Regions from separate parts of the Pandoraea fibrosis genome, predicted to be linked through region 2. Evidence: predicted binding sites of a transcription regulator. Region 2 holds the regulator's gene; the other holds the start of a gene.
The links. Region 2 encodes LexA, which represses DNA repair genes until DNA is damaged. Its sites were predicted from a motif close to ACTGTATNNNNATACAGT; they were not measured.

Region 1 (8,912 bases), 2.3 Mb from region 2:
GTAGCGAATGCGCGTCGGGAACATTTCCACCAGCATTGCCGCGATCGGGCCGTACACCATCGTCACGAAGATCACGAGAATCGCCAGCAGGATCACGACCATCGGCTTGTTCATCTGGGCCGGGTCAGCCTTCGGCGGATAGCCATCGGCCTTGAGCGTGGCTGACATATCCGTCTCGAACGCCTTGGTCTTGTCTTTTGCGTCCGCTGCCTTGCCGTCTACCGACTGGATCACCTTGTCGCCGATCTTCACCGTCGCCATGGTGCCTGCCGGCGCTGCTTCGTTGTGATAGTTCAGGCCAGCGCGCGACAGGTAGCTCTTCGCGATATCGCACGAGCTGGTGAACTTCGACGTGCCCACCGGGTTGAACTGGAACGAGCACTCGTTCGGATCGGCGATGACCGTGATCGGCGAGCGTGCCGTTGCCGCTTCAAGTGCCGGGTTGGCGTAGTGCGTGAGCGCCTTGAAGATCGGGAAGTACAGCAACGCCGCCAACAAGCAGCCGGCCATGATGATCGGCTTGCGACCGATCTTGTCCGACAGTGCGCCGAAGAACACGAAGAACGGGCTGCCGATCAACAGACCCAGCGCCACCATGATGTTCGCGGTGTTGCCGTCGACCTTCAGCACCTGTGTCATGAAGAACAGCGAGTAGAACTGCCCCGTGTACCACACGACCGCCTGACCCGCCGTCAGACCGACCAGCGCCAGAATCACGATCTTCAGGTTCTTCCATTCGCCGAACGATTCCTTGAGCGGCGCCTTCGAGCCCTTGCCCTCAGCCTTCATGCGCTGGAATGCCGGCGATTCGCTCAGTTGCAGACGAATCCACAGCGAAACCAGCAGCAGCACGATCGACAGCACGAACGGAATGCGCCAGCCCCACTCACCGAACGCCTCTTCACCCATCGCCATGCGGGTGCCGAGAATCACGAGCAGCGAGAGGAAAAGACCCAGCGTGGCAGTCGTCTGAATCCACGACGTGTAGAAGCCGCGACGACCTTGCGGGGCGTGCTCGGCCACGTACGTCGCTGCACCGCCGTATTCGCCGCCGAGGGCCAGACCCTGCAGCAAACGCATGGCAATGAAGATCACCGGTGCGGCAATCCCCCACGACGCATAGCCCGGCAACAGACCGACGACCAGCGTGGACAGGCCCATCAACGTGATGGTTACGAGGAACGTGTACTTGCGGCCAACCAGGTCACCGATGCGGCCGAAAACGATGGCGCCGAACGGACGCACCGCGAAGCCCGCCGCAAACGACAGCAGCGTGAAGATGAATGCCGCGGTCGGATTGATGCCCGAGAAGAAGTGTCTGCTGATGAAAGCGGCCAACGAACCGGCCAGATAAAAGTCGTACCACTCGAACACTGTGCCCAGCGACGACGCGAAGATGACTTTGCGTTCTTCTTTGGTCATCGGCGCATGCGTAGTGGCTGTCGTTGCAGTAGCCATGCGGTTGTCTCCTGTAATGTAAGCACGCCCCTGGGTCGTGCCCGGGCCGTTGCAACTGATTATTGGAGGACAACCTTACCGCCGTCTGACGCCAAACTGACTCGAACCTTACGTGGCTAGGGACTTACCCTCGACTTTGGTGCGAAATCGACCGTATTTCGAGTGTTTTCGTCAAGCATGCGGGTTTTCGATAGGCGCGTCCGCGAGCGGTAACGTCACCCGGATGAGCGTGCCGGTTGCTTCGGGGTGCTGGGCGTCGACATGGTCGAGCACGCTCACGTCGCCGCGATGAATCTGCACGATCTCCCGCACGATGGCGAGCCCCAGACCGCTGCCGTCGCTGTCGCTGCCGAGAATGCGATAGAAGCGCTCGAAAACGCGCGGACGCTCCGCCGCAGGAATGCCCGGCCCGGTGTCTTCCACTTCCAGATGGACGAAGCCGTCAGACGCCTCATGTCGCAGGCGAACCGTCACCTTGCCGCCGGCCGGCGTGTAGCGGATCGCGTTGTCGATCAGATTGTTGAGCAACTCGCGCAGCATTACCGGTTGCCCGGACAGATGCACCGGGAATGGCGGCTCCTCGAAGCCAAGGTCGATCCGTTTGGCGAAGGCCGCCTGGAACCAGTCCTGCATCGCGCTTCGGGCGAGCACGCTGAGGTTGACCGGGGTGAACGCGGCGGCGTCGTTCGCGCTGTTCTCCGCGCGTGCCAATGCCAGCAACTGATTGACGAGACGTGCTGCCTGCTCGGAGCTGACTGCGATTTGCGAGAGCGAACGGCGTAGTTCGTCGGGAGATGTCTGGCGCAAGGCGAGTTCTGCCTGCATGCGCAGCCCGGCCAGCGGTGTCTTGAGCTGGTGAGCGGCGTCGGCGATGAAGCGCTGCTGGAGCTTCATGTTCTGTTCGAGCCGCCCGAGCAGATCGTTCAGCGAACCCACGAGCGGTGCGATCTCCGGCGGCGCCTGACGCGCTTCGAGTGGCGACAGGTCGTCGGGACGTCTGGCGCGGATATGTTCCTGCAACGCGTGCAGCGGCGCGAGACCGCGCGACAGGCCGAACCACACAAGGATGATGGCCAGCGGCAGGATCACGAACTGCGGCAGGATCACGCCCTTGATGATTTCGTTCGCCAGTTGACTGCGTTTGTCGAGCGTCTCCGCGACCTGCACGAGCGCCATGCTGCCCGGTGGCGCCATGCGGGGCAGATCGACATAGGTGAACGCGACTCGAATATCGTTGCCGCCAACGTTCTCGTCGCGAAACTGGACGACACCCGGTTGCGGACGGTCGTCTTCATGCGGCAAAGGCAGATCTGCCGTGCCGGCCACGAGTTCGCCCTTCGCGCCGAGCACCTGAAAGTAGACGTTGTCGGTGGCGTCGGCGCGCAGCAGGTCGCGTGCGGGCATGGGGAGCGTGAGCGTGACTTGTCCGCGATCCGAATGGACTTGCTGCGCGAGCACGTAGGTGTTGGTCTCGAGCGCCCGGTCGAAGGGACCGTTGGCAATCGATTTTGCGACGAGATACGTCACGGCAATGCTCATCGGCCAGAGCAGCAGCAGTGGCGCGAGCATCCAGTCGAGAATCTCGCCGAAGAGCGAGCGTGGTGGCGGCTCGGCCTCGCGTTCGAGCGGCGCGCCGAAGCCTGGGCGCACGAAAGGATCGGCGTATGGGTCGAACGGATCGGTGGCGTCGGAGGGCGAGGCGTGTGTGGGGGAGCCGCGTTGCGCCGGCATGCCGTCTGCCGAATGCGATGAGGCAGACGAGGCGTCCGGGGCCGCAGAGGTGGCGCGATGATGGTGGCGAAAGCTCAGACGCATCGGACGGGAAGACTCAAGAGGCTGGAACGGCTCGCGCCGTACGCGGCGCACTAGGCCGCATTGGCAGGCGCGGCGGCCGGCTTCTCCAGACAATACCCCAACCCACGGATCGTGGCGATGCGCACGCCGCTGGGCTCGATCTTCTTGCGCAGCCGATGCATGTACACCTCGATGGCGTTGTTACTCACCTCTTCGCCCCAGCCGCACAGATGATCGACGAGTTGCTCCTTCGAGACGAGGCGGCCTGTGCGCAACAGCAGCACTTCGAGCAATTCGAGTTCGCGGGCCGACAGGTCGAGCATCTGCTCATGAATGTAGGCGGTGCGCCCGACCTGATCGAAGCTGAGTGGGCCGTGACGGATCACGGTGGAGCCACCGCCTGCGCCACGCCGGGTCAACGCCCGCACGCGCGCTTCGAGTTCGGCCAGTGCGAAGGGCTTGGCCATGTAGTCGTCGGCGCCGAGATCGAGACCCTTGACGCGGGCATCGACACTGTCGGACGCGGTCAGGATCAGCACGGGCAGATGAGAGTTGCGCGCGCGCAGGCGGCGCAGCACTTCGTGACCGGGCAGGCGAGGCAGACCGAGGTCGAGAATCAGCAGGTCGAACGCCTGGGCGGAGAGCGCGGAGTCGGCTTCAAGCCCGGTTTTGACGTGATCGACGGCGTAGCCCCCCTGGCGCAGCGAGCGGGTCAGGGCGTCAGCCAGAATGCTGTCATCCTCTGCGATGAGAATTCGCATGGGCGTGATAGGCTTGTGTAGGCACCGGCGCCTGACGGCAGCGGTGTGTCTCCTGTGATGTTGCGGCGCGTGGTTCGCGGCTTTTTTTGTCGTTTCGGCGCTTTCGGACAACAGGCACTTGCAAAGAGCACTGGTTTTTTATACAGTACTGGCATTCACGCCTCACTCGAGCCGTCTCGCTCATCATATCAAAGGACGATTCATGGAAGAAAGCAAGAAAGGGTCTGCCAATCTGTCGGCCGAGAAAGGCAAGGCGCTCGCCGCCGCCCTCGCGCAGATCGAGAAGCAATTCGGCAAGGGCTCGATCATGCGTCTGGGCGACAGCGAGGTCGAAGCAGACATCCAGGTCGTCTCGACCGGCTCGCTGGGTCTGGACATCGCGCTGGGCGTTGGTGGCCTGCCGCGCGGTCGCGTGATCGAAATTTACGGTCCGGAATCGTCGGGCAAGACCACGCTCACGCTGCAAGTCGTGGCCGAGATGCAGAAGATCGGCGGCACCTGCGCGTTCATCGACGCAGAGCATGCGCTCGACGTCGGATACGCCAACAAGCTGGGCGTCTCGGTGCCTGAGCTGCTGATCTCGCAGCCGGACACGGGCGAACAGGCGCTGGAAATCGCCGACGCGCTGGTGCGCTCGGGCTCGATCGACCTGATCGTCATCGACTCGGTCGCGGCGCTGGTGCCGAAGGCCGAAATCGAAGGCGAGATGGGTGATTCGCTGCCGGGTCTGCAAGCGCGTCTGATGTCTCAGGCCCTGCGTAAGCTGACCGGCACCATCAAGCGCACGAACTGCACGGTGATCTTCATCAACCAGATTCGTATGAAGATCGGTGTGATGTTCGGTAACCCGGAAACCACGACGGGCGGTAACGCGCTGAAGTTCTACTCGTCGGTGCGTCTGGACATTCGCCGTATCGGCTCGATCAAGAAGGGCGACGAGGTTGTCGGTAACGAAACCCGCGTCAAGGTCGTCAAGAACAAGGTGTCGCCGCCGTTCCGCGAAGCCATCTTCGACATCCTTTACGGCCAGGGAATCTCGCGCGAAGGCGAAATCATCGATCTGGGCGTGAACGCCAAGATCGTCGAGAAGGCCGGCGCCTGGTACAGCTACAACGGCGAGAAGATCGGTCAGGGTAAGGACAACGCGCGTGAATTCCTGCGCGAAAATCCGGAGATTGCCCACGACATCGAAAACAAGGTGCGTGCATCGCTCGGCGTGACGGCGATCAACGAAACCGGCGAGATCGAAGAAGAAGACGAGGCCTGATAAGCCCCGTTTCGGAACGGCAACGCGAGGCCACATGGCATCGCGTTGCCGTTTTTGTTTTTCTAGTCCAGTCCGATTGCGCCACGATGACGTCATGATCAATCGCCGTCCTCCCCGAGATCCGAACGCACCGCCGCCCCCACCGGGTGACGAGGCCGTTTCGGTCAAGCGATCACGAAAACCCGTGCTCAGCCTCAAGGCGCGGGCACTGTCGTATCTGGCCCGTCGCGAGTACAGCCGGACGGAGCTGCGCCGCAAACTCGTGCCGTTCGCCGATGCCGAGGATCCCGAAGCGCTCGATCGTGTGCTCGACAGCCTCGAGCAGGAACGCTGGCTGTCCAACGAACGGTTTGCGGAAAGTGTGGTGAACCGGCGCGCATCGCGCCTGGGCACGACACGTATCGTCAACGAACTCAAACAACATCAGGTCGACGCCGAGACGGTCGCTGTGCTCTCGGAGCAGTTGCGCGGTACGGAACTGGCACGCGCCCGCGTCGTATGGCAAAAGAAGTTCGGCGAGGTCGCTACCACGCCCGAAGCTCGAGCCAAGCAGATGCGCTTTCTCGCCTCACGCGGTTTTTCACGTACCGTTATCAGCAAAATCGTGCGCGGTGCAGACGAGTTTTCGGACGATTGTTAACGCGCGTTGCGTCGCTTTCCTGATAGATGTGCGTGCATTCATCGGTAACGCGTCAATGACCGCCACCGTCTGGCAGGCCGCATGGATGCTGGCGTGACATGACGATGAATCTCGCGTGACGCGTCATGCCACAGTTATCGCGATATGGCGTCGCACCATGCGCCAGTCCATCTCGTGATTTTGATAACCCGACCGCCGGGTCGGGTTATTCGGCCTTATGCGGCGGGCTTCTGTTGCGCTGCGGCAGAGTGCGCCGTGGCCTATGCTAGAATCAAGATCTTTCTGCGTTCATGCATTGCACACTCTCGCATGCCGCTCTCTGAGCCTGCCTCTCGTACCTTGCGTCACCGCCGCACGATCGCTGTCGAAGCGTATTCGCGCGAGGATGGCCTATGGGACATCGAAGCCCGTCTAACCGATCACAAAGATCGGGATTTTGCATTGGCGACGGGACTTCGCAAGGAGGGCACGCCGATTCACGAGCTTTGGCTGCGTCTGACCATCGATGAGGACTTCGAGGTGCATGACGCCGAGGCCGTCTCGGACTGGGTGCCGTATCCCGGCATTTGCGATCAGATCGGCCCCGAATACCGTCAGTTGATCGGACTTAACCTGCGACGCGGCTTCCGGCACGCGGTTCGCGAGCGCCTTGGCGGCGCGGCGGGTTGTACCCATCTGACAGAACTTTGCAGTGTCCTGCCAACGGCAGCGATTCAGGCCTTTGCCGGCGTGGTGATTCATACCCCCGATACGGCGCTCAAGGCCGCCAACGATGCCGAGAGTTCGGCGCCTCCTTTCCAACTCGGACATTGTCACGCCTTGCGGTTTGATGGCGAGGCAGTGCGCCGGTTTTACCCGCGCTGGTTCAACGGCCGCGCAAACGATCGAGCGAACGAGCCCACGACGCCCGTCACAACAGAAGCGGTGCGCGATGGTGCCTCGACTCGCAAGCTCGAACCCAAACTTCCAACTCAGCAAGAAGGGAATCACGCATGAAGATTCATGAGTATCAAGGCAAGGAAATCCTCCGAAAATTCGGAGTCGCGGTGCCCCGCGGCATTCCGGCGTTTTCCGTGGACGAGGCCGTGAAGGCAGCCGAAGAACTCGGCGGTCCGGTTTGGGTGGTCAAGGCCCAGATTCACGCAGGCGGTCGCGGTAAGGGCGGCGGCGTGAAGGTTGCCAAGTCGATCGAGCAAGTGCGCGAATACGCCGGCCAGATCCTCGGCATGCAACTGGTCACGCACCAGACCGGTCCGGAAGGCCAGAAGGTCAATCGCCTGCTGATCGAAGAAGGCGCCGACATCAAGAACGAACTGTACGTCAGCCTGGTGGTTGACCGCGTCACGCAGAAGATCGTGATGATGGGTTCGAGCGAAGGCGGCATGGACATCGAAGAAGTTGCTGAAAAGCATCCGGAACTGATCCACCACGTTGTCATCGATCCGTCGGTCGGTCTGACCGATGCGCAAGCTGACGACCTGGCCAAGAAGATCAGCGTTCCCGACGCTTCGATTCCGCAAGCCCGCACGATCCTGCAAGGTCTGTACAAGGCCTTCTGGGAAACGGACGCTTCGCTGGCGGAAATCAACCCGCTGAACGTGAGCAGCAACGGCACGGTCACCGCCCTGGACGCCAAGTTCAACTTCGATTCGAACGCCCTGTTCCGTCACCCGGAAATCGTCGCGTACCGCGACCTGGACGAAGAAGATCCGGCGGAAGTCGAAGCCTCGAAGTTCGATCTGGCTTACATCTCGCTCGACGGCAACATCGGCTGTCTGGTGAACGGTGCCGGTCTGGCCATGGCCACGATGGACACCATCAAGCTGTTCGGCGGCGAACCTGCGAACTTCCTGGACGTGGGCGGTGGCGCCACGACCGAGAAGGTCACGGAAGCGTTCAAGATCATGCTGAAGAACCCGAACCTGACCGCCATTCTGGTCAACATCTTCGGCGGCATCATGCGTTGCGATGTGATCGCCGAAGGCGTGATCGCAGCATCGAAGGCCGTCTCGCTGAAGGTGCCGCTGGTCGTGCGCATGAAGGGCACGAACGAGGACCTGGGCAAGAAGATGCTCGCCGAATCCGGCCTGCCGATCATCTCTGCGGACAGCATGGAAGAAGCTGCCCAGAAGGTTGTCGCGGCTGCCGCAGGCAAGTAACCAGAACAGTCGAAGCCGCAGCGGCGCGCCGCCCCGAGGGGTTGCGCGAATGCTGCCCGGCAACCGGATGAAGGAAATCAAGCAATGTCGATTCTGATCAACAAAGATACCAAGGTCATCACCCAGGGTATTACTGGCAAAACCGGCCAGTTCCATACCCGCATGTGCCGCGAATACGCGAACGGCAAGAACGCGTTCGTCGCTGGCGTGAACCCGAAGAAGGCTGGCGAAGACTTCGAGGGCATTCCCATTTTCGGTTCGGTCAAGGACGCGAAGGCACAGACCGGCGCGACCGTGTCGGTGATCTACGTGCCGCCCGCAGGCGCGGCTGCCGCGATCTGGGAAGCTGTTGAAGCCGACCTGGATCTGGCGATCTGTATCACGGAAGGTATCCCCGTTCGTGACATGATCGAAGTGAAGGACCGTATGCGTCGCGAAGGTCGCAAGACCCTGCTGCTCGGCCCGAATTGCCCGGGCGTGATCACGCCGGACGAACTGAAGATCGGCATCATGCCGGGTCACATCCACAAGAAGGGTCGCATCGGCGTGGTCTCGCGCTCGGGCACCCTGACGTACGAAGCCGTGGGTCAACTGACCGCCCTGGGTCTGGGCCAGTCGACCGCCGTCGGTATCGGTGGCGACCCGATCAACGGTCTGAAGCACATCGACGTCATGAAGATGTTCAACGACGATCCGGATACGGACGCCGTGATCATGATCGGTGAAATCGGTGGTCCGGACGAAGCGACGGCCGCCGAGTGGATCAAGGGCAACATGAAGAAGCCGGTCGTCGGCTTCATCGCCGGTGTGACGGCGCCCCCGGGCAAGCGCAT
Region 2 (8,912 bases):
GCGCTGCCTTCAAGCGGGCGGCGGCCATGGCCAGATCGGGGTTGCCGGCAAGGGCTTCGTCGATCAGCGAGACGAGTTGCGGATCGCCAAAGCGCTGCGCCCAATCGGTGCCCGGCCATTGGCCGCCCTCGGAGGGCAGGCTGCGCTGGGTCTGATACTGATCGGGAGTGCTGATCTGCTTGTCGCTGTGGATGCCGGCGAAGTTCGCGCAACCGGCAAAGCCCAGCGTCGCAGCCGCCAGACAGAGGGCGGAAATCGCTGAGCGGGCCCGCAAACGCGGGAGTAACGGTGAGGCCGCTTTCATCGCAAAACCTTTACGAGTGAAGTCTTGTACTGACAATAATCGGGAATCGGGCAGTGACGAGGTATGAAATAGTGGACTCGTCATGCTTTTCTGGGGCGGATCGGAACGGTTTTCGCCGTCACCCCGATTCGCCGTTGGCGATCACTCGCCGTAACAGACTCTTCAGAAAGCCCACTTCCTCCACGGAAAAACCGCGCATCAGATGGTCGGCGGCACGCACGAAAATGTCGGGCATCCGGTCGGCCATGGCGTATCCGGCTTCGGTCGCACTCAGATTCACCGTGCGGCGGTCCATCTTGCTGCGCTCGCGGACCAGCAAACCGTGGGCTTCCAACCGGTCGAGCAAGCGCGTGACCGCGCTCGCGTCGATGCAGTAATCACGGGCCAGATCGGCTGCCGTCTTGCTCTTGCCCGTCGCCACCTTATAGAGCATGGTCGCCTGCGTGCTCGTCAGGCCGTACTGCGAGGTTTCCTTCGTCAACTCGGCCATGATCAGCTGACGCACCCGGGCAACGAGATACCCGAGGGAATCGTCAATGTCGTATGCGTTGCGGGGAGGGTCGCTCTGGGGGGGCGTCCGGCTGCGACGTGGGCGTCGTAGCGGAGAGGGTGACGGGCGGTTCGCTCATTTTCGTGCTGCTGCAATGGTTGACTAGTCACGATTATAGCGTCCACTTAATAAATTTCAAGGCCATGCAATAGTTGACTAGGCAAATATTTCGTCAAAAATTAGATTGTTTGCTCTATCTTGGTGCGCGACGGTAGGAAATGGACGGGGAAGGGTGACGAGGAATTCGTGACGAAGGTGAGTCAAAGCGGCACACCGTTGTTGCATTGCAGAAATGCCATGACGTGAGACATGCGCAAGTGGTAGAATCGCTGATTCTCCAAAGGCTTTTTCGAGCACCTCTTTCATGACCCGCGCTCTCCGTAATATCGCCATCATCGCGCACGTCGACCACGGCAAAACCACGCTCGTCGACCAGTTGCTGCGCCAATCGGGCACTTTCCGCGAAAACCAGCAAGTTGCTGAACGCGTGATGGACTCGAACGACATTGAAAAAGAGCGCGGCATCACGATCCTCGCCAAAAACTGCGCCGTCGAGTACGAAGGCACGCACATCAACATCGTCGATACCCCGGGACACGCGGACTTCGGCGGTGAAGTGGAACGTGTGCTTTCGATGGTCGATAGCGTGTTGTTGCTCGTCGACGCCGTCGAAGGCCCGATGCCGCAAACGCGCTTCGTGACCCGCAAGGCCCTGGGCCTCGGTCTGAAGCCGATCGTCGTGGTCAACAAGATCGACCGTCCGGGTGCACGTCCGGATTGGGTGATCAACCAGACGTTCGATCTGATGGACAAGCTCGGCGCAACCGACGAGCAGCTCGACTTCCCGATCGTCTACGCGTCGGCCCTGAACGGGTTCGCGAGCCTCGACTCGGAAGTGCGCGGAGGCACGATGAAGCCGTTGTTCGACGCGATTCTCGAACACGTGCCGGTTCGCGAAGCCGACCCGGAAGCGCCGCTGCAATTGCAGATCAGCTCGCTCGACTATTCGACGTTCGTTGGTCGTATCGGTGTGGGCCGTATCACGCGTGGCCGTATCAAGCCGGGTCAGCAAGTCGTGATGCGCTTCGGCCCGGACGGCGAAGTGCTCAAGCGCAAGATCAATCAGGTGCTGACGTTCCGTGGCCTCGAGCGCGTGATGTCGCCGGAAGGCGCGGAAGCGGGCGACATCGTGCTGATCAACGGGATTGAAGACGTGGGTATCGGCGCAACGATTTGCGACGTCGACACGCCGGAAGCCCTGCCGCTGCTGACGGTGGATGAGCCGACGCTGACCATGAACTTCTGCGTGAACACGTCGCCGCTGGCGGGCCGTGAAGGCAAGTTCGTGACGAGCCGTCAGATCCGCGATCGTCTGCACAAGGAACTGAATCACAACGTGGCGCTGCGTGTGAAAGATACGGCTGAAGACTCCGTCTTCGAAGTGTCTGGCCGTGGCGAACTGCACCTGACGATTCTCATCGAGAACATGCGTCGCGAAGGCTATGAACTGGCCGTGTCGCGTCCGCGCGTGGTGCTCAAGGAAATCGACGGTGTGAAGCACGAGCCGTATGAAATGCTGACCATCGACCTGGAAGACGAACACCAGGGCGCGGTCATGGAAGAAATTGGCCGCCGCAAGGGCGAAATGCTGGACATGGTGTCGGACGGCCGTGGCCGTACCCGCCTCGAGTACCGCATTCCGGCTCGCGGCCTGATCGGCTTCCAGGGCGAGTTTCTGTCGATGACCCGTGGCACGGGCTTGATGAGCCACATTTTCGACGCCTACGCCCCGCTCAAGGATGGTACGTTGGGTGAGCGCCGCAACGGCGTGTTGATCTCGCAGGACGACGGCGCTGCCGTGGCCTACGCACTGTGGAAGCTGCAAGATCGCGGCCGCATGTTCGTGTCGCCGGGCGACGCGCTGTACGAAGGCATGATCATCGGTATCCACAGCCGTGACAACGACCTCGTGGTCAACCCGATCAAGGGCAAGCAGCTGACGAACGTGCGTGCGTCGGGTACCGACGAAGCCGTGCGTCTGGTGCCGCCGATCGCGATGAGCCTCGAATACGCCGTCGAATTCATCGACGACGACGAACTCGTCGAAGTCACGCCGCAGACGATTCGCCTGCGCAAGCGCTACCTCGTGGAACACGAGCGCAAGCGCGCATCGCGTGAGCAGAAGTAAAACCGGCGATGGTGTCGCGGCGTAGCGGATAACGATCCGCTGCGTCGACGCTAATCTGTTGGAAAGAAAGCCGGTGCCTCTCGCACCGGCTTTTTTTGTTTCCGTTGTGGTTTCTGAGATGCGGTGCATGCGTGCCCGCATGCTGTCGATAGCCCCCGAGAGGACGACGTCGCACGCGCGTCCGTTCCGTTGACATTTCTGAAGCACTCGCCAGACATGACCGAATTTGTTCGAACCGAAATCCGCGGCCGTATCGGCTTTATCACCCTGACTCGCCCGAAGGCGCTCAATGCGCTCTCGCATGACATGATTCGTGCGATGGCATCAGCACTGGGCGATTGGCGTGACGATCCCAAGGTGCTGGGCGTTGTGTTGCAAGGCGAAGGCGAGAAGGGGTTGTGTGCGGGTGGCGACATTCGTTATTTCCATGAGGCCGTGAGCGCGGGGCGCACCGACATCATGGATTTCTTCACTGACGAATACACACTGAATTACACGATTGCCACGTATCCGAAGCCCTATATCGCGCTGATGGATGGCGTGGTCATGGGCGGCGGCATGGGTATCTCGCAAGGCGCCGCATTGCGTATCGTCACCGAAGCGACGCGAATGGCAATGCCGGAGACGGCGATCGGCTTGTTCCCCGACGTTGGCGGTGGGTTCTTCCTCGCGAATCTCGCGGGACATCTCGGCGAGTATCTCGGCACGACCGGCATTGTGTTCGGCGCGATCGATGCATGCGAGATCGGCCTCGCCGACGTTGTCGTGCCGCGTGCCTCACTGCCCGCGCTGTGCGAGTTGCTGGCAAATGGCGAATGGCAGGACAGCGAGGCGGTGCTCAACGCTGCGCGCACGTTCGCCCGAGACTGTCTTGCTCCCGCCGGTCTGGCGCCAGGCAAGCTCGCACCGTTGCGCGATGTGATCGACAGTCACTTCGGCCTGTCGGACATGCCGGCCATCCTGAAGTCGCTCAAGCACGAAGCGCGTTGCGAATACTCAGGATGGGCACAGGAGACGGAACACTTGCTGCGCAGCAAACGCTCGCCGTTGATGGTGTGTGTCACGCTGGAGCAGGTGCGTCGTGCACGCAAACTCTCGTTGGCCGATGATCTGCGTGAAGAGTGGCTGATGATGCGCAGCGTCTTCAACCTCGATGGCCGTACCGGCGCGGAGAGCGTCGAGGGCATTCGTGCGTTGGTTGTCGACAAAGACCATGCGCCGCGTTGGCAGCATGCCGATATCGAGTCGGTGAAACCCGCCGACGTCACGCGATTCTTCGAGGGCGATCGCTCGGGCGCGGACAACCCGCTGCGTCAACTCGGTCAGTAAGTCCTGCTGCGGCGTGTGGCGGCGGGTCTATCCGAAGCCTATACCGCTGCCAGGCAGAATTGCTCGCCGACGGCCTGATCGAGCTTGCGGCAGATGTCGGCAATGCTGCCGACCATCACGATATGCGACACGTCGCGATACACGCGCACGTCATGACGCTCGTGAGCCGTATCCGTCTCGTGTGCATCGCGACGCTGAAGTTCGCGCACGTTGCGCGATGCCTTGATCGCTTTCCCCGAGGGGCATACGCGACGCGTTGCCGACGCCACGGCAGCCGTGAGCGCGCGGGGCAGCGCGGTGGTACGCGAGCGTGCCGGCACCGTATAGGAGCGAGCGACAACGGGTGCTGAAGCGAACGGGCCAGACAGCGCCGAGAGTCCATATACGGCCGACATCCGGGCCTGTGACGACACGCGCACATGCGGTTGACTAAAAGACGTACGCAGCAAACCAAAGAGTCGAGCCATGATGCGATCCTTGTTCCAATGTGGGTCTGAGGGGCGCGTCCTGCCGCGTATTTCGCGAATCGCGGGCGCAGCAGGGCACGGGCGCCGGACCCAGCCCGGCGCAGTCGGAAATACAAATCTTCAGGGAGTGAGGCGCTGCGCGATGGCGCGCAGTCCCCGGATTCGCGCTTAGAGGTCGTTGTTGCGGATCAGGCCGACCGCAATCCCTTCCAGCGCGAAGTCGCCGCTACCTTCGTCGACGTTGATGTTCTCGAAGTCGGGATTCTCGGCGATCAATTCGACGCCACCCGGCACGCGATGAAAACGTTTGACGGTGACATCGTCGCCAAGACGTGCCACGACGATCTGACCTTCGCGAGCGTCGGCGGCCTTTTGCACGGCCAGCAGATCGCCATCGAGAATGCCTGCGTCGCGCATCGACATCCCGCGCACCTTCAACAGGTAGTCGGGCTGACGCGCGAACATGTTCGGGTCGCACTGGAAGTTGCGCTCAATGTGTTCCTGCGCGAGGATCGGGCTGCCGGCAGCCACGCGCCCGACGAGCGGCAGCGACAACTGCATCAGGCCCATGTGCGGCAAGGTGTACTGGTGCACACCGCCGGCTTCATCCAGACGCTTGAGGCGAATGCCACGCGACTGACCCGCTGCCAGTTCGATCACCCCTTTGCGCGCCAGCGCCCGCAGGTGCTCCTCCGCGGCATTGGCGGAAGAGAAGCCGAGTTCGGCTGCGATTTCAGCGCGCGTTGGCGGAAAGCCGGTGCGCTCAATCGCTTGTCGGACCAGTTCGTAGACCTGCTGTTGACGTGCGGTAAGTTTGATCATGGCATCACTGTATGGAAGCACAGGTGGCTGTATTTTTGTACAGTGTTTGCAAAAAGGCAAGGGAAAACTTCAAGTAGTGCGTGAAGTTCTTGCCGTTCGGCATCAGTCTGATGCTGCAATGTCCAGCCATGAAGGCTTCTGGCGCACCGGACCTGCCGTCAAACGCAGGACACGGCAAGCGCGCGGACGGTCTTTCTCGCATTAATTGACAAGGGGACGAGGGCGCTGACGGCCGTCGGAGAGGGCGCCGAGCCCATTTGAGCCGCCAAAATCGACGGCTCAGCACGATTTCTCTAATCCTTATTCCGGCATAAACAAAAGAAAAAATATTATTTTTAATTATTTAGCCGCCCTCATAGACTGGCCTCCTACACACGAGAAGCAAACAAGGAGTGCAAGTCATGAGCAAAGCAGCACGGGGATGGAAAGCTAAAAAGCTGGTGGTCGCTCTGGGCGGCCTGGCACTGGCCGCCGGCATGACGATTCAGGCGCAGGCGGCAAGCCTGTCGTTGCTCAACGTGTCGTATGACCCGACGCGTGAGCTGTACGCGGACTACAACAAGGCTTTCGAAGCCCATTACAAGCAGACCAGCGGCGACACGGTGACGGTGAAGGCCTCGCACGGCGGCTCGGGCAAGCAAGCCCGTACCGTGCTCGATGGCGCGCCCGCCGACGTTGTCACGCTCGGTATCTCAGCCGATATCGACGAACTGGCACAGGCCGGTCTCGTGAACAAGGACTGGCAGAAGCGTCTGCCGGACAACGCCACGCCGTACACCTCCACGATCGTGCTGCTGGTGCGCAAGGGCAACCCGAAGGGCATCAAGGACTGGGGCGACCTCGTCAAGCCCGGCATCAGTGTGGTGACGCCGAACCCGAAGACGTCGGCCGGTGCCCGCTGGAACTATCTCGCCGCATGGCTCTACGCGCTCAAGCAACCGGGCGGCAACGAGCAAAAGGCGCAGGACTTCGTCAAGGCGCTCTACAAGAATGTCGGCGTGCTCGACTCGGGCGCCCGCGGCGCGACCACGACCTTCGTGGAACGCGGCATCGGCGACGTGCTGATCGCCTGGGAAAACGAAGCGCTGTTGTCGGTCAAGGATCTCGGTCCGGACAAGTTCGACATTGTGGTGCCGTCGTCGTCGATTCTGACGGAGCCGCCGGTGGCCGTGGTCGACAAGAACGTCGACAAGCACGGAACCCGCAAGGCTGCCGAGGCCTACCTGCAATGGCTGTATTCGCCGCAAGGTCAGGAAATCGCTGCGAAGCACTTCTATCGTCCGCGCTCGCCGGAAATCGCGAAGAAGTATGAGTCGCAATATCCGAAGCTCAAGCTCTACACCGTCGACGCCGATCTTGGCGGCTGGACGAAGACGCAGGCCAAGCACTTTGCCGACGGCGGCATCTTCGACCAGATCTACACCAAGAAATAACGTCAAGACGACAGGGACCTCCGCATGAGTACCGCACTGTTTCCCCTCTGGCGCAAGCCGAGTGCCTTGCCGGGCTTTGGCCTGACGATGGGCTACACCGTCGCCTACCTGAGTCTCGTGGTGCTGGTGCCGTTGCTGATGGTCTTCATCAAGGCAAGCTCGCTCGACTGGGCGAGCTTCGTCGCCGCAGTGGGTTCGCCGCGCGTGTTGGCGTCGTATCGCCTCACGTTCGGCATCTCGCTGGCGGCCGCCATCCTCAACGCCATCTTCGGTTTCATTCTGGCGTGGGTGCTGGTGCGCTACACGTTCCCGGGCAAGCGTTTCGTCGACGCGCTGATCGACCTGCCGTTCGCGTTGCCCACGTCGGTGGCCGGCATCGTGCTCGCGGCGATCTATGCGCCGAACGGCTGGATCGGTCGCTGGTTCGAGCCGCTCGGCATCAAGATCGCCTTCACGCCGCTGGGCATTTTCGTGGCGCTCACGTTCATCGGATTGCCGTTCGTGGTGCGCACGCTTCAGCCGGTACTCGAAGAGTTCGAGCGCGAGCAGGAAGAGGCCGCCGCGTGCCTGGGTGCGACACGCTGGCAGACGCTGCGTCACGTGATTCTTCCGGCCGTGCTGCCTGCGCTGCTGACCGGTTTCGCGCTGGCCTTTGCGCGTGCCGTGGGCGAATACGGTTCGGTCATCTTCATCGCCGGCAACATTCCGATGGTCTCGGAGATCACCTCGTTGCTGATCGTGACCAAGCTCGAACAGTTCGACTACGCAGGCGCGGCGGCACTGGCCGTGGTGATGCTGGTGATCTCGTTCGTGTTGCTGCTGTTGATCAATACCCTGCAATGGTGGCTGCAACGCCGTCATTCGGGCCGGCGCGCCAGTGGCGTGTGATGTCGGAAAACGAAAGAGAACGTTTCGATCATGTCAGATTCACTCGCACTGTCGCGCAACCTGCCGCAAGCCACCAAGGCTCGTAACGCCGATCCGACCGACGAGCCCGCGCTCGTCAAGGCCGTGCTCATTGGCGTGGCGCTGCTGTTCTTCGCATTGTTTCTGGTGTTGCCGCTCGCGTCGGTCTTCGTCACCGCGTTGGGCAAGGGCTTCGCCGCTTACTGGGATGGCCTGACGAACGACGACGCCCTCTCCGCCGTTCGCCTCACGCTGCTGATCGCGCTCATTGCCGTGCCGCTGAATCTGGTGTTCGGTGTGGCGGCGTCGTGGGCGATCGCGCGCTTTGATTTCAAGGGCAAGAGCGTGTTGACCACGCTCATCGATTTGCCGTTCTCGGTCTCGCCGGTGATCGCGGGGATGACGTTCCTGCTGATCTTCGGCCGTCAGGGACCGATCTGGGACTTTCTCGACGCGCACAACCTGAAGGTCGTGTTCGCGCTGCCGGGGCTGGTGCTCGCGACGGTGTTCGTCACGTTCCCGTTCGTCGCGCGTGAATTGATTCCGCTCATGCAGGCGCAGGGGAGTGAGGAAGAAGAGGCCGCGCGCGTGTTGGGCGCCAGCGGCTGGCAAGTGTTCACGCGCGTGACACTGCCGAAAATCAAATGGGGCCTGCTGTACGGCGTGATTCTTTGTAACGCCCGCGCAATGGGCGAGTTCGGTGCCGTGTCGGTCGTCTCCGGCCACATTCGCGGTGAGACGAACACGTTACCGCTGCATGTGGAAATTGAATACAACGACTACCACACGGTGGGCGCGTTCGCGGCGGCATCGATTCTCGCGCTGCTGGCACTCGCCACGCTGGCCCTGAAGCTCTGGGCCGAACGCAAGCTGGCGCAGGACAAGGCCGCGCGTCGTGAAGACGCCGTGGTGG

Region 1: the regulator LexA is predicted to act here: its motif matches at 4,143-4,160, upstream of recA (recombinase RecA).

The regions. Positions count from the first base shown of each region.
Region 1 covers NZ_CP047385.1:1,567,981-1,576,892, forward strand. Annotated here, with positions in the region: gene PI93_RS07000 (MFS transporter) at 1-1,458, opposite strand, end outside; gene PI93_RS07005 (sensor histidine kinase) at 1,630-3,189, opposite strand; gene PI93_RS07010 (response regulator transcription factor) at 3,324-4,013, opposite strand; gene recA (recombinase RecA) at 4,216-5,280, shown strand; gene recX (recombination regulator RecX) at 5,465-5,920, shown strand; gene PI93_RS07025 (DUF2889 domain-containing protein) at 6,230-6,916, shown strand; gene sucC (ADP-forming succinate--CoA ligase subunit beta) at 6,913-8,079, shown strand; gene sucD (succinate--CoA ligase subunit alpha) at 8,164-8,912, shown strand, end outside.
Region 2 covers NZ_CP047385.1:3,873,638-3,882,549, reverse strand. Annotated here, with positions in the region: gene PI93_RS17025 (efflux transporter outer membrane subunit) at 1-304, opposite strand, end outside; gene PI93_RS17020 (MarR family winged helix-turn-helix transcriptional regulator) at 423-842, opposite strand; gene PI93_RS17015 (hypothetical protein) at 1,011-1,220, opposite strand; gene typA (translational GTPase TypA) at 1,219-3,042, shown strand; gene PI93_RS17005 (enoyl-CoA hydratase/isomerase family protein) at 3,259-4,371, shown strand; gene PI93_RS17000 (hypothetical protein) at 4,410-4,838, opposite strand; gene lexA (transcriptional repressor LexA) at 5,007-5,660, opposite strand; gene PI93_RS16990 (sulfate ABC transporter substrate-binding protein) at 6,062-7,093, shown strand; gene cysT (sulfate ABC transporter permease subunit CysT) at 7,118-7,981, shown strand; gene cysW (sulfate ABC transporter permease subunit CysW) at 8,012-8,912, shown strand, end outside.